DNA from 3 places in the Streptomyces sp. NRRL S-378 genome. Region 2 is predicted to be linked to each of the others. Evidence: riboswitches for the same ligand, from Rfam matches in the RefSeq annotation. Region 2 holds a riboswitch; each other region holds the start of a gene.

Region 1 (3,264 bases), on a different contig from region 2:
CGCGCAAGGAGCAGCACTCCTTCGCCCTCAAGGGCCAGGAGGTGCGCACCGCGCAGATCACGTACAGCGAGACGACCGGCCTCCAGGTCATCTCGGGCCTGAAGGACCTGACGGTGATGAACTCGACGAACTCCGAGTTCCACGGGTACATCAAGGACAAGTACACGACGCTCAAGGAGGCGTACGACCGCATCCTGGCGACCAAGGTCACCGCGCGCTGGGCGCACTCGGCGCTGGCCGCCGACGACCCCGGGTACGACTGGGACCAGGCGTACAAGAAGGTCCGCAAGAACATGCTGGAGGCCTTCGCGGAGACGTACTCGTACTCGCTCCAGCAGACCCTGAACCAGATGGCCGAGCGGGTGCTCGACAACTGCCCCAAGGTCAACGAGGTGCGACTCAACCTCCCCAACAAGCACCACTTCCTCGTCGACCTGGAGCCCTTCGGCCTCAAGAACGACAACGAGGTGTACTTCGCGGCGGACCGCATGTACGGCCTGATCGAGGGCACCGTCCACCGTGACGGCGTGCAGCCGGTCATCGCGACGTCCGACTGGATCGTGGCGTAACGCGCCGATCTCCGCGCCGGTCGTGAGCCGGGTCCGGACCGCGTCGCGGGGTCCGGACCCGGTTCCGCGCTACGCGTCGGGCAGCTCGTCCTGCGGCCGGCCCACGAGGAGGTTCCAGCGCCCGGCCCGTCCGGTCAGGGTGGTCACCCACTCCGGCCGCACGTCGAGGCGCCAGAAGGCCGCCGCCGGAAGCTCCAGGGCGTGCACCACGGCCGCCCGTACGACGGCCTGGTCGACCTCGACGCGGTACGTGCCCGGGGCCAGGCCGGCCAGCTCCGCCCCGACCCGGGCGATCAGCGCGTCCACGGACTCCCCGCCCGGCGGCGCGTACCCGGGGTCCGTCAGCCACGCGTGCAGGGCCTGCGGTGCCTGCGCGGCCACCTCGTCCAGGGTGCGGCCGGCCCACTCCCCGGTGTCCGGCCCGCGCAGGCCCTCGTGGCCGGGACACGGCCGCGGATGGCCGAAGCGGCCCTGGCGGGCAGCCGTGTCCAGTGGGGGGCGCACGAGATGGACGCGCACCGACTGACTCTTCATGAGGGGAGCCTAAGCGCGGTACCGTCATGAACGAGACAAGTCCATGACGACGGTACGGCGGAAGCACCGGTGAGAATCCGGCACGGTCGCGCCACTGTGAATCCTCCCGGAGGGGAGGCAAGTCAGACCCGCCGCCGTCGTCGAGCGCACCACTGACCGGGACGCGTGTTCCCTCTGGAGGTTCTGCAATGGCCAACTCCGTCGTGCCCACGACGAACGCCCCCGCCCTCACTCCTCTCTCGCTCTCCGCGCTCGCCCCCTGGGCGGCGTTCGTCGGCGTCCTGATGCTCGTCCTGCTCTACTTCGTCGGCGCCGAGCAGGGCGCCACCGCCGTCTTCGAGGGCGAGACGATCCACGAGTGGCTGCACGACGGCCGCCACCTGCTCGGGTTCCCCTGCCACTGATCCGCTTCCCCGGCCACCGCCCTCCGGCGTCCCCGGCCGTGCGGACCACGGTGTGGACGACTTTCGGCCTGGCCTTCGGTTTTCTAGCCGACCGGGCCCTTGTGTCCGCTCCCGCGCCCAAGGAGGCTGTGCAGCCGACGAGTTGACGATGAAAGGCCGATGGTCCATGGCGACGGCGATCAGGGAATGGCGGGGCTGGACGGGTGCCGCACCCTTCTGGCTGAATTCCTTCCTGCTGCTCCTGGCCCCCTGCTGCGCCATCACGCTGTTCGGCCAGATCGGCATCATCGCCGCGCTGGCGGCGCTCGGCGGTCTGGCCCGCCATCTCTGGTACGGCGACTACGGCCATCCGGCCATGCACCTGGCCGCCGCGCTCATGGGGGCGGGCACGGCGGCCGTCGTCATGTGACCTCTCCGGCCGGGGCCGCCGGGCGCCGCCGGACCCACCGCCGGCGCCGTCGGGCCCTCACCCGTTCGGGCGTATCCGCGCCGCCCCCGGCGGCCAGTGGGCCCGACCGGCGCGAACTGCGAAGACTCCCCGATCGTGCGACGACACGCCCGTGACTCCATGTCAGTCTCTCGTGTTTCACGGTGTGCCGATGGGCAGAGGAAGTGTCCACTGCTCACATGACCCGGCCGCACGAGCCGGACAGGAGGGAATCCATGCCCCGCGCCAAGTGGGTCGTCGCCTCTCTGACGGTGGCTCTGCTGGCCACCACCGTCGTGGTGTTGCAGCGGACCGAGGGCGGCGCGCCCGCAGCCGCGACCACCGACGACGCACTGCCCTCGCGGGCGCTGGGGCTCTCCGGCCACCGCCGTCTCGTACGGGAGCTGGAACAGTCCGGCGGGAGCGACCCCGGTGAGGTGACCCGGCCGCGCAGGGTGGCCGCCGCGGGGCCGCTGAGAACGGTCTCCGGGCCCCTGCGGGCCGCCCGGCCGCTGCGGTTGCGCATCCCGAGCCTGGGCGTCGACGTGCCGTTCGGCGGGGACCGCGAGGAGGCGGCCTGGGACTCCGGAGGACCGGCGCCGGGCGCTGCCGGAACGGCGGTGGTCACCGGAACGGGCCTGCGGCTGGGGGAGTTGCGCCGGGGTCGGACCATCGAGATCCCGCGCGCGGACCGCCGTACCGCCGTGTTCACCGTCGTAGGGGTCTCGCCCGGCAGGGCGCCGGGGCGCGAGGAGTCTCCCGGCCACGCCCAACTGCGGGTGATCGGCGGGGAGACCGCCGTACTGGCCCGCCTGACCGGGCACCGCAGCAGCAGTTGACCCCTGGCGGCCTGTCAGCCGAGGGGAGTCTCTTCGTCCCCCGGTCGGAGGCTTCTGGGGGTCCGTACGGGAGTCCTCCGGCGTGGCGGGGCACACCCCTCGCATGACCTGGAGGCAACACGCACGCACGGCACTGACGAGGGCGCTCACCGCAGCCTGCGTCGTACTGCTGTGCGTGTTCGGTGCCGGTCCGGCAGGAGCGGCCGCCGCGGAGCACCGCCCGGCCTCCTCGGCCCCCGCGGAGCCCACCGCTCCCGGCGAGCCCGCCGAGCCCACGGAGGGCCAGTCCGATCCCGCGGCCGATCCCGAGGCACGCGCGGCCGTCCGTGCGGCCGCGCGCGGGCCGGCCTGTGTGCAGCGGATCCCGCTCGCCCTGTTTCACGTGAAACAGGGCGACGCCCCGGGGCGCGGGCCCCGAGGGGAGGCGGCCGAACCGGCCTTGTCCCTGCGGACGGTGCGGAGTGTGGTGCTGCGCTGCTGAGCGGACCGAG
Region 2 (3,264 bases):
GGCGGTGTCCGCGAGCGGCTGGTCGTCGCGCACGAAGGACCAGGCGAGCATGGTGACCGGCCCGGTGAGCATGCCCTTGACCGGCTTGGCCGTCTGCGTCTGCGCGTACGTGGTCCAGCGGACGGTCATCGGGTCGGGGCGGGAGATGTCGCCGGCCAGGACGGGCGGACGGACGTAGCGGGTGCCGTAGGACTGGACCCAGCCGTGCTGCGTGGCGAGGTAGCCGGTGAGCTGCTCGGCGAAGTACTGCACCATGTCGTTGCGTTCGGGCTCACCGTGCACCAGCACGTCGATACCCGCCTTCTCCTGGAAGGCCAGTACCTCCCGGATCTCCGCCCTGATGCGGTCCTCGTAGCCGGCGGTGTCGGTGCGGCCGGCCCGCAGGTCGGCGCGGGCCGTGCGCAGTTCGGCGGTCTGCGGGAACGATCCAATGGTCGTCGTGGGCAGCAGCGGCAGGCCGAGACGGGTGTGCTGGGCGGGCGCCCGCCGCCCGTACGGCTGGGATCGGCGGCCGTCGGCGTCGGTGACGGCCGCGGTCCGGGCACGGACGGCGGGGTCACGGGTGACGGAGGAGTTGGCCCGGGAGGCCAGGTCGGCCCGGTTGGCGGCGAGTTCGGCCGCGATGGCGTCCGTGCCGCGGGCGAGCCCGCGGGCGAGCGTGGCGATCTCGGCGGTCTTCTGGCGGGCGAAGGCGAGCCAGCGCCTGACCTGCGGGTCGATGTCCCGCTCGGCGGAGGCGTCCAGCGGCACGTGGAGCAGCGAGCAGGAGGCGGCCACGTCGACGCTGCCGGCCAGGCCGAGGAGGGTGCCGAGCGTGGCGAGGGACTTCTCGAAGTCGTTGATCCAGATGTTGCGGCCATTGACGATGCCGGCGACCAGGCGCTTGCCGGGCAGGCCGCCGACGGCGGCGAGGTCGTCGAGGTTCGCGGCGGCCGCGCCGGTGAAGTCCAGGGCGAGCCCGTCCACGGGGGCCTTGGCCAGCACGGCCAGGGCCTCGCCGAGCCGGTCGAAGTAGGAGGCCACGAGCAGCTTCGGCCGGTCGGCCGCGGCACCGAGCTCGCGGTACGCGCGGGCGGCGGCGTTCAGCTCGGCCGGGGTGCGGTCCTGCACCAGGGCGGGCTCGTCCAGCTGCACCCACTCCGCCCCGGCCGCGCGCAGGTCCGCGAGGACCTGTGCGTACACGGGGAGCAGACGGTCGAGCAGGGCGAGGGGGTCGAAGCCGGCCGCCACGCCGGGGGCGGGCTTGGCCAGCAGCAGGTACGTCACCGGCCCGACCAGCACCGGGCGGGCGGTGTGGCCGAGCGCGCGGGCCTCCTCGAACTGCGCGACCTGCTGGGAGGAGTCGGCGGTGAAGACGGTGTCCGGGCCCAGTTCCGGTACCAGGTAGTGGTAGTTGGTGTCGAACCACTTGGTCATCTCCAGCGGGGGCACCTCCTGGGTGCCGCGCGCCATGGCGAAGTAGCCGTCCAGGGGGTCCGCTTCGACGGCGGCGCGATGGCGTGCGGGGACGGCGCCGACCATGACGCTGGTGTCCAGCACGTGGTCGTAGTACGAGAAGTCACCGGTGGGCACCTCGGTGATGCCGGCGTCGGCCAGCTGCCGCCAGTTGGCCCGGCGCAGGTCGCGGGCCGTCTCCCGGAGGGCGTCGGCGCCGACCCGGCCCTTCCAGTAGCCCTCGACGGCCTTCTTCAGTTCCCGGTTCTGCCCCTGACGGGGGTAGCCGTACACGGTGGCCGCACCGGCCCGTACGGCGGTGGCGGGAGTCTTGCTGGTCACGGAACTCTCCTTCGCGAGCTGTCTCCTGTGGACCCCGGTGGGGGTCGGGAGCGCGAAGGGATGACGCATCGGACGGACCTCGACCGGTTGCGGGAGGGCGTACCTGTGCGTACGCGCCCGCGGTCGCCCGCCTGATGTGTCGCCGACCCGCCCACGAGGTCACCGGGGTTTCCGCGCACGACGGGTCGCACGCGGGCAACGGGCAGGTCTTCGGACTCGCGGGCACGCCTGCCGGTCTCCCGGCGGGCACCTACTGGCCGTCGCTTCCCAGGACCGTGGTCCGGTCCCAGTGCGTATGACGGCGGTCGTTCCCGCTCACCGCTGCGGGGCAGTCCCGGACTCCCACCGGGTTCCCTCTTACGACGCATCCCGCCTGGCGGACGGGGCGAACCAGCTGCCCGGCCAGAGTAGATGCCCTTCCCCGCCAACGGGTGGAGTTGTCCAACATCCGGAAGGCGGGACGAGACGCGCAAAGGTCCTTCGACGGTGATCCCGTGAACCGATCCGGCCCGAAGGCGCCCGTCCGGCGCCTTCGGGCCGGGTGTCAGTGGCGGTGCAGCACCGTCGTGAGGACCTTGTGGAGGACCGATTCCGGGTCCGCCACGCCCTCCGCCGAGCGCCAGGCAACGAAGCCGTCCGGGCGGACGAGGACCGCTCCGGCCTCGGTGGTGCCGTGCGCGGCGGCCCAGTCGCCGCCGTCCTCCGGGATCAGGTCGGCCTCCGGGCCGGTGCCGATCGCGTAGGCGTCCAGGCGTACGTTCATCCGCTTCGCGACCGAGCCGGCCGCTCCGCTCCACGGGGTGCCCTCGGAGCTGAGCAGGACGAAGGACCGCTCGTAGAGGTCGACGGTGGACTTCCGCTCCCCCGACGCCGGTTCGCGGAGCCACAGGTGCGGGGCGCGCGTGCCCGGGTCCCCGCACAGCCGCATGCGTTCGGGCACGACCGGCAGCTCCGGGTCGGCTCCCACGACCGCGCCCTGGCCGTACCCGTACCCCATGGCCACGGAGAGGACGCCGTTCTGCGGGCCGCCGCGCGCCGGCGCCCCGGCTGCGGACCCGGGGTCCGGCTCGTACCCCGGGTGGCTGTGTTCGGCGGAACGGGCCGAGGCCCGCTCGCTCGTCGCCCGCGCCACGGGGAGCCGCTCGGCCTCGTAGGTCTCCAGCAGCCCCGGGCCCGCGGCGCCGCCCAGCACGGCGGCGATCTTCCAGGCGAGGTTGTGGGCGTCCTGGATACCGGTGTTGGAGCCGAACGCCCCGGTGGGCGACATCTCGTGGGCGGAGTCCCCGGCGAGGAAGACCCGGCCGGCCACGTACCGCTGGGCGACGCGCTCGGCGGCGTGCCACGGCGCCTTCCCGGTGATCTCGACGTCCAGACCGGGTGCGCCGACGGCCCGTCGGATGTGCTCGACGCAGCGTTCGTCGGTGAAGTCCTCCAGCGTCTCGCCCCGGTCGGGGTGCCACGGCGCGTGGAAGACCCACCGTTCCCGGT
Region 3 (3,264 bases), on a different contig from region 2:
GCGGGCGTTGGAGCGGCCGGCCTGCTCGGTCGGGTAGAAGTTGATGTCCACCACGCGGTCGAGGAAGGTCACGGCGGTGCGGACGGTCTCGTCGAGGCGCTCCCAGTCGATCTCGCCCGTCTCCGGGAGCACGAAGGCGCCGAGGTTGACCGAGCCGAGGTTGCAGACGGCCGTCTCGCCGTCGTTGGTGACCTCGATGATCTCGGTGCACAGGTTCGAGGAGTGGACGACGGTGCCCGGCTCGGCGGTCTGGTTGGCCGTGCGGTTGGAGGCGTCCTTGAAGGTCATCCAGCCCTGGCCGGTCTGCGCGAGGGTGCGCATCATCCGGCCGTACAGGTCGCGGGCGGGCATGGTCTTGCGGGCCAGGCCGTCGGCCTCGGCCTTGCGGTAGGCGGCGTCGAACGCGTCGCCCCACAGGTCGACCAGCTCGGGGACGTCGGCCGGGGAGAACAGCGACCACTCGGCGTCGGCGTTCACGCGGCGCATGAACTCGTCCGGCACCCAGTGGGCGAGGTTCAGGTTGTGCGTACGGCGCTGGTCCTCACCGGTGTTGTCGCGGAGCTCCAGGAACTCCTCGATGTCCGCGTGCCAGGTCTCCAGGTAGACGGCGGCGGCGCCCTTGCGGCGGCCGCCCTGGTTCACGGCGGCGACGGAGGCGTCGAGGGTCTTCAGGAACGGCACGATGCCGTTGGAGTGGCCGTTGGTGCCGCGGATCAGCGAACCGCGGGCGCGGATGCGGGAGTACGACAGGCCGATGCCGCCGGCGTGCTTCGACAGGCGCGCGACCTGGTGGTAGCGGTCGTAGATCGAGTCGAGCTCGTCCAGCGGGGAGTCCAGCAGGTAGCAGGAGGACATCTGCGGGTGCCGGGTGCCGGAGTTGAAGAGGGTGGGGGAGGAGGGCAGGTAGTCGAGGCGGCTCATCAGCCGGTACAGCGAGGCCACTTCCTCGACGGCCTGGACGCTCTCGTCCGCGGCGAGACCGCAGGCCACGCGCAGCATGAAGTACTGCGGGGTCTCGATGACCTGACGGGTGATGGGGTGGCGCAGCAGGTAGCGGCTGTGCAGGGTCCGCAGGCCGAAGAAGCCGAAGCGGTCGTCGGCGCCCTCGGCGAGGGTGTGCTCGACCAGCGCGTCCAGGCGGACGGCGTGCGTGCGCACGAACTCGGCGGTGCGGTCGGCGATGAGGCCCTCGCGGTGGCCGACCTCGACGGAGGCGGAGAAGGAGGTGGAGCCCTGGCTCGCGGCCTCGTCGCGCACGGCCAGCGTCAGCAGGCGGGCGGCGAGCTTGGAGTAGGCGGGGTCCTCGGAGATGAGGCCCGCGGCGGACTCGGTGGCCAGCCCCCGCAGTTCGGCGTCGTCGGCGGCGGAGCTGCGGCCGCGGAGCGCGGCGGCGGCGACGCGGCCGGGGTCGGTGTCGGGGAGGTCCGCCGTCAGTTCGGTGAGGGTACGCAGCAGCGTGGCCCCCGGGCCCTCGGTGTTGTCGCCAGAAACGGACTCGGCGCGCGGTGCGGAAGGCGCGATGGTCACGGCGGGAGCTCTCCCTCGCTCGGCCCGGTCATCGGCGGTGGGCGAGGGCGCATGCGGGCGTGGCAGGAACGGGCACACCGCATGGCGTCCACCGGCCCAACCGCGAGGCCCGGACGTGTCGGCACCCGGTTCGGTCGATCCGGGCGCGCTGACGGCAGGTCATCGGACTTGGTGTCCGGATGCCGGACACTTCATACCGTTGCGGGACAGTTCCGGATTCCCACCGGATTCCCCTGCGGCGACAGCAGGCATGAGCATACATGTGGGGGCGCCCTTGTGCGGCAACCCCCACATGTAGTGTCGGCGTGGCTACAGCTTGAGTCGGTACGTGAGGAGTTTCAGGCCCTCGATGGGCGCCCAGTCCCGCTCCGGCGTGCGCTCGAAGCCCAGCCGTACGTAGATCCGGTGGGCCCCGGCCATGCCGCGCTGGGTGGAGAGCACCAGGGCCGTGACGCCCTCGACGGCCCGCGCCCGCTCGACGCACGCCTTCACCAGGGCCTCGCCGGCGCCCTGGCCGCGGGCCGCGTGGGCCACCGCGAGCATCCGGAACTCGGCCTCGTCGGGGCCGGCGATGTCGGCGAGCGGGCTGCCGGGTGCGGCGAAGGTCACCCCGCCGAGCACGCGCCCGTCGCGCTCGGCGACGAGCACCTCGGCCCGGGCGGCCCGGCCGGCCACGTCGCGCAGCACGTTGAGGTACGCGTCGTCCTCGTTGAAGTCCAGGTGCCCGTCGGCGAGGTAGGCCTGCGCCGTGATCTCGCCCAGCTCCGCGTAGTCGGCGGGCACCGCCGTTCTGATCACCATGTCCATGCGGTCGAGTGTGCAGGACGGCTGTCGGGACCCGGCGCCGTCGTCGAAAGACAGCGCCGTCGAGGAAGCGGGTGGATCCCGGGCCGGTCCTCATGGCCGTTGAGGTGACCTCGTGGGCCTCCGACACCGAGCGGCGCGACCGGATCGAGAAGCCGCGCACCTTCGCGGCGACAGGCATCGCCGTCCACCGGCGTCGTCCGCACGGCCATCACCCTCCCGGCCGAACCCCTCAAGGACTGGGTGCGCTGAGGTACGCCGAAGGGCCCCGCCACAGGACGCGGCGGGGCCCTTCGTTCGTGTCAGCAGCAGCGGAAGCCCTCGCGGGGGTCCGCCTCGCGGGCGTCCGTACGGGCGCGTTCGAAGGCGCGGCGGGTGAGGACCTCCGCGTCCGGGTCGTGCGAGCGGGCGTGGGCCACGTACCGGTCGTACGCGGCCTCCCCCGAGAACTCCCGTACGTAGAACCGGGCCCTGGCCAGCACGCTGCGCACGGTGCTCACGCCACCGGCTCCTTGACCTGCCCGCCGCCGGAGCCGCGGTCCGCCGCGGCGGCGAGCTGGGCCCGCTCCTCGGCGGTCGCGATCAGGCCGGCCGGGGCGACGATCTTCGACTCGGTCCACGGAACCTCCGACAGCGTCGCCGCCCCCGGGTCGCGGACGGCCTTGACGCAGGTACGCAGCGCGTCCGCGAGGACCACGATGATCAGGACCGCGAACAGGGCGCACAGCACGCCGTCGACCGTGGCGTTGGTGACGATCGTGTGCATGTCGTCCATGTTCTTCGCGGGGGCCAGCACCTTGTCGGCGTCGATGCCCGCCTGGTACTTGTCGCGCTGGGCGAAGAAGCCGACCTTCACGTCCTCGGAGAAGACCTTCTGGTAGCTGGCGGTGAGGGTCACCGTGGCGTCCCAGACCAGCGGGACGCCCGTCACCC

The links. A riboswitch is a leader RNA that binds a small molecule or an ion and turns the genes downstream of it on or off. The one in region 2 is predicted to bind cobalamin.
Region 1: another riboswitch for cobalamin. It lies ahead of IH80_RS0100170 (CbtB domain-containing protein); the one in region 2 lies ahead of metE (5-methyltetrahydropteroyltriglutamate--homocysteine S-methyltransferase).
Region 3: another riboswitch for cobalamin. It lies ahead of IH80_RS0125120 (ribonucleoside-diphosphate reductase subunit alpha); the one in region 2 lies ahead of metE (5-methyltetrahydropteroyltriglutamate--homocysteine S-methyltransferase).

Annotation. Positions count from the first base shown of each region.
Region 1 covers NZ_JOBX01000001.1:31,969-35,232, forward strand. The annotation lists gene pucL (factor-independent urate hydroxylase) at 1-569, shown strand, start outside; gene IH80_RS38665 (histidine phosphatase family protein) at 639-1,103, opposite strand; cobalamin riboswitch at 1,103-1,254, shown strand; gene IH80_RS0100170 (CbtB domain-containing protein) at 1,292-1,507, shown strand; gene IH80_RS0100175 (hypothetical protein) at 1,674-1,916, shown strand; gene IH80_RS40505 (class F sortase) at 2,171-2,773, shown strand; gene IH80_RS0100185 (hypothetical protein) at 2,877-3,254, shown strand.
Region 2 covers NZ_JOBX01000013.1:130,088-133,351, reverse strand. The annotation lists gene metE (5-methyltetrahydropteroyltriglutamate--homocysteine S-methyltransferase) at 1-1,845, opposite strand, end outside; cobalamin riboswitch at 1,960-2,186, opposite strand; gene IH80_RS0112695 (FAD-dependent oxidoreductase) at 2,321-3,264, opposite strand, start outside.
Region 3 covers NZ_JOBX01000039.1:43,059-46,322, reverse strand. The annotation lists gene IH80_RS0125120 (ribonucleoside-diphosphate reductase subunit alpha) at 1-1,527, opposite strand, end outside; cobalamin riboswitch at 1,663-1,792, opposite strand; gene IH80_RS0125115 (GNAT family N-acetyltransferase) at 1,837-2,334, opposite strand; partial or broken gene IH80_RS46225 (Uma2 family endonuclease) at 2,409-2,522, shown strand; gene IH80_RS0125110 (YbdD/YjiX family protein) at 2,634-2,831, opposite strand; gene IH80_RS0125105 (carbon starvation CstA family protein) at 2,828-3,264, opposite strand, start outside.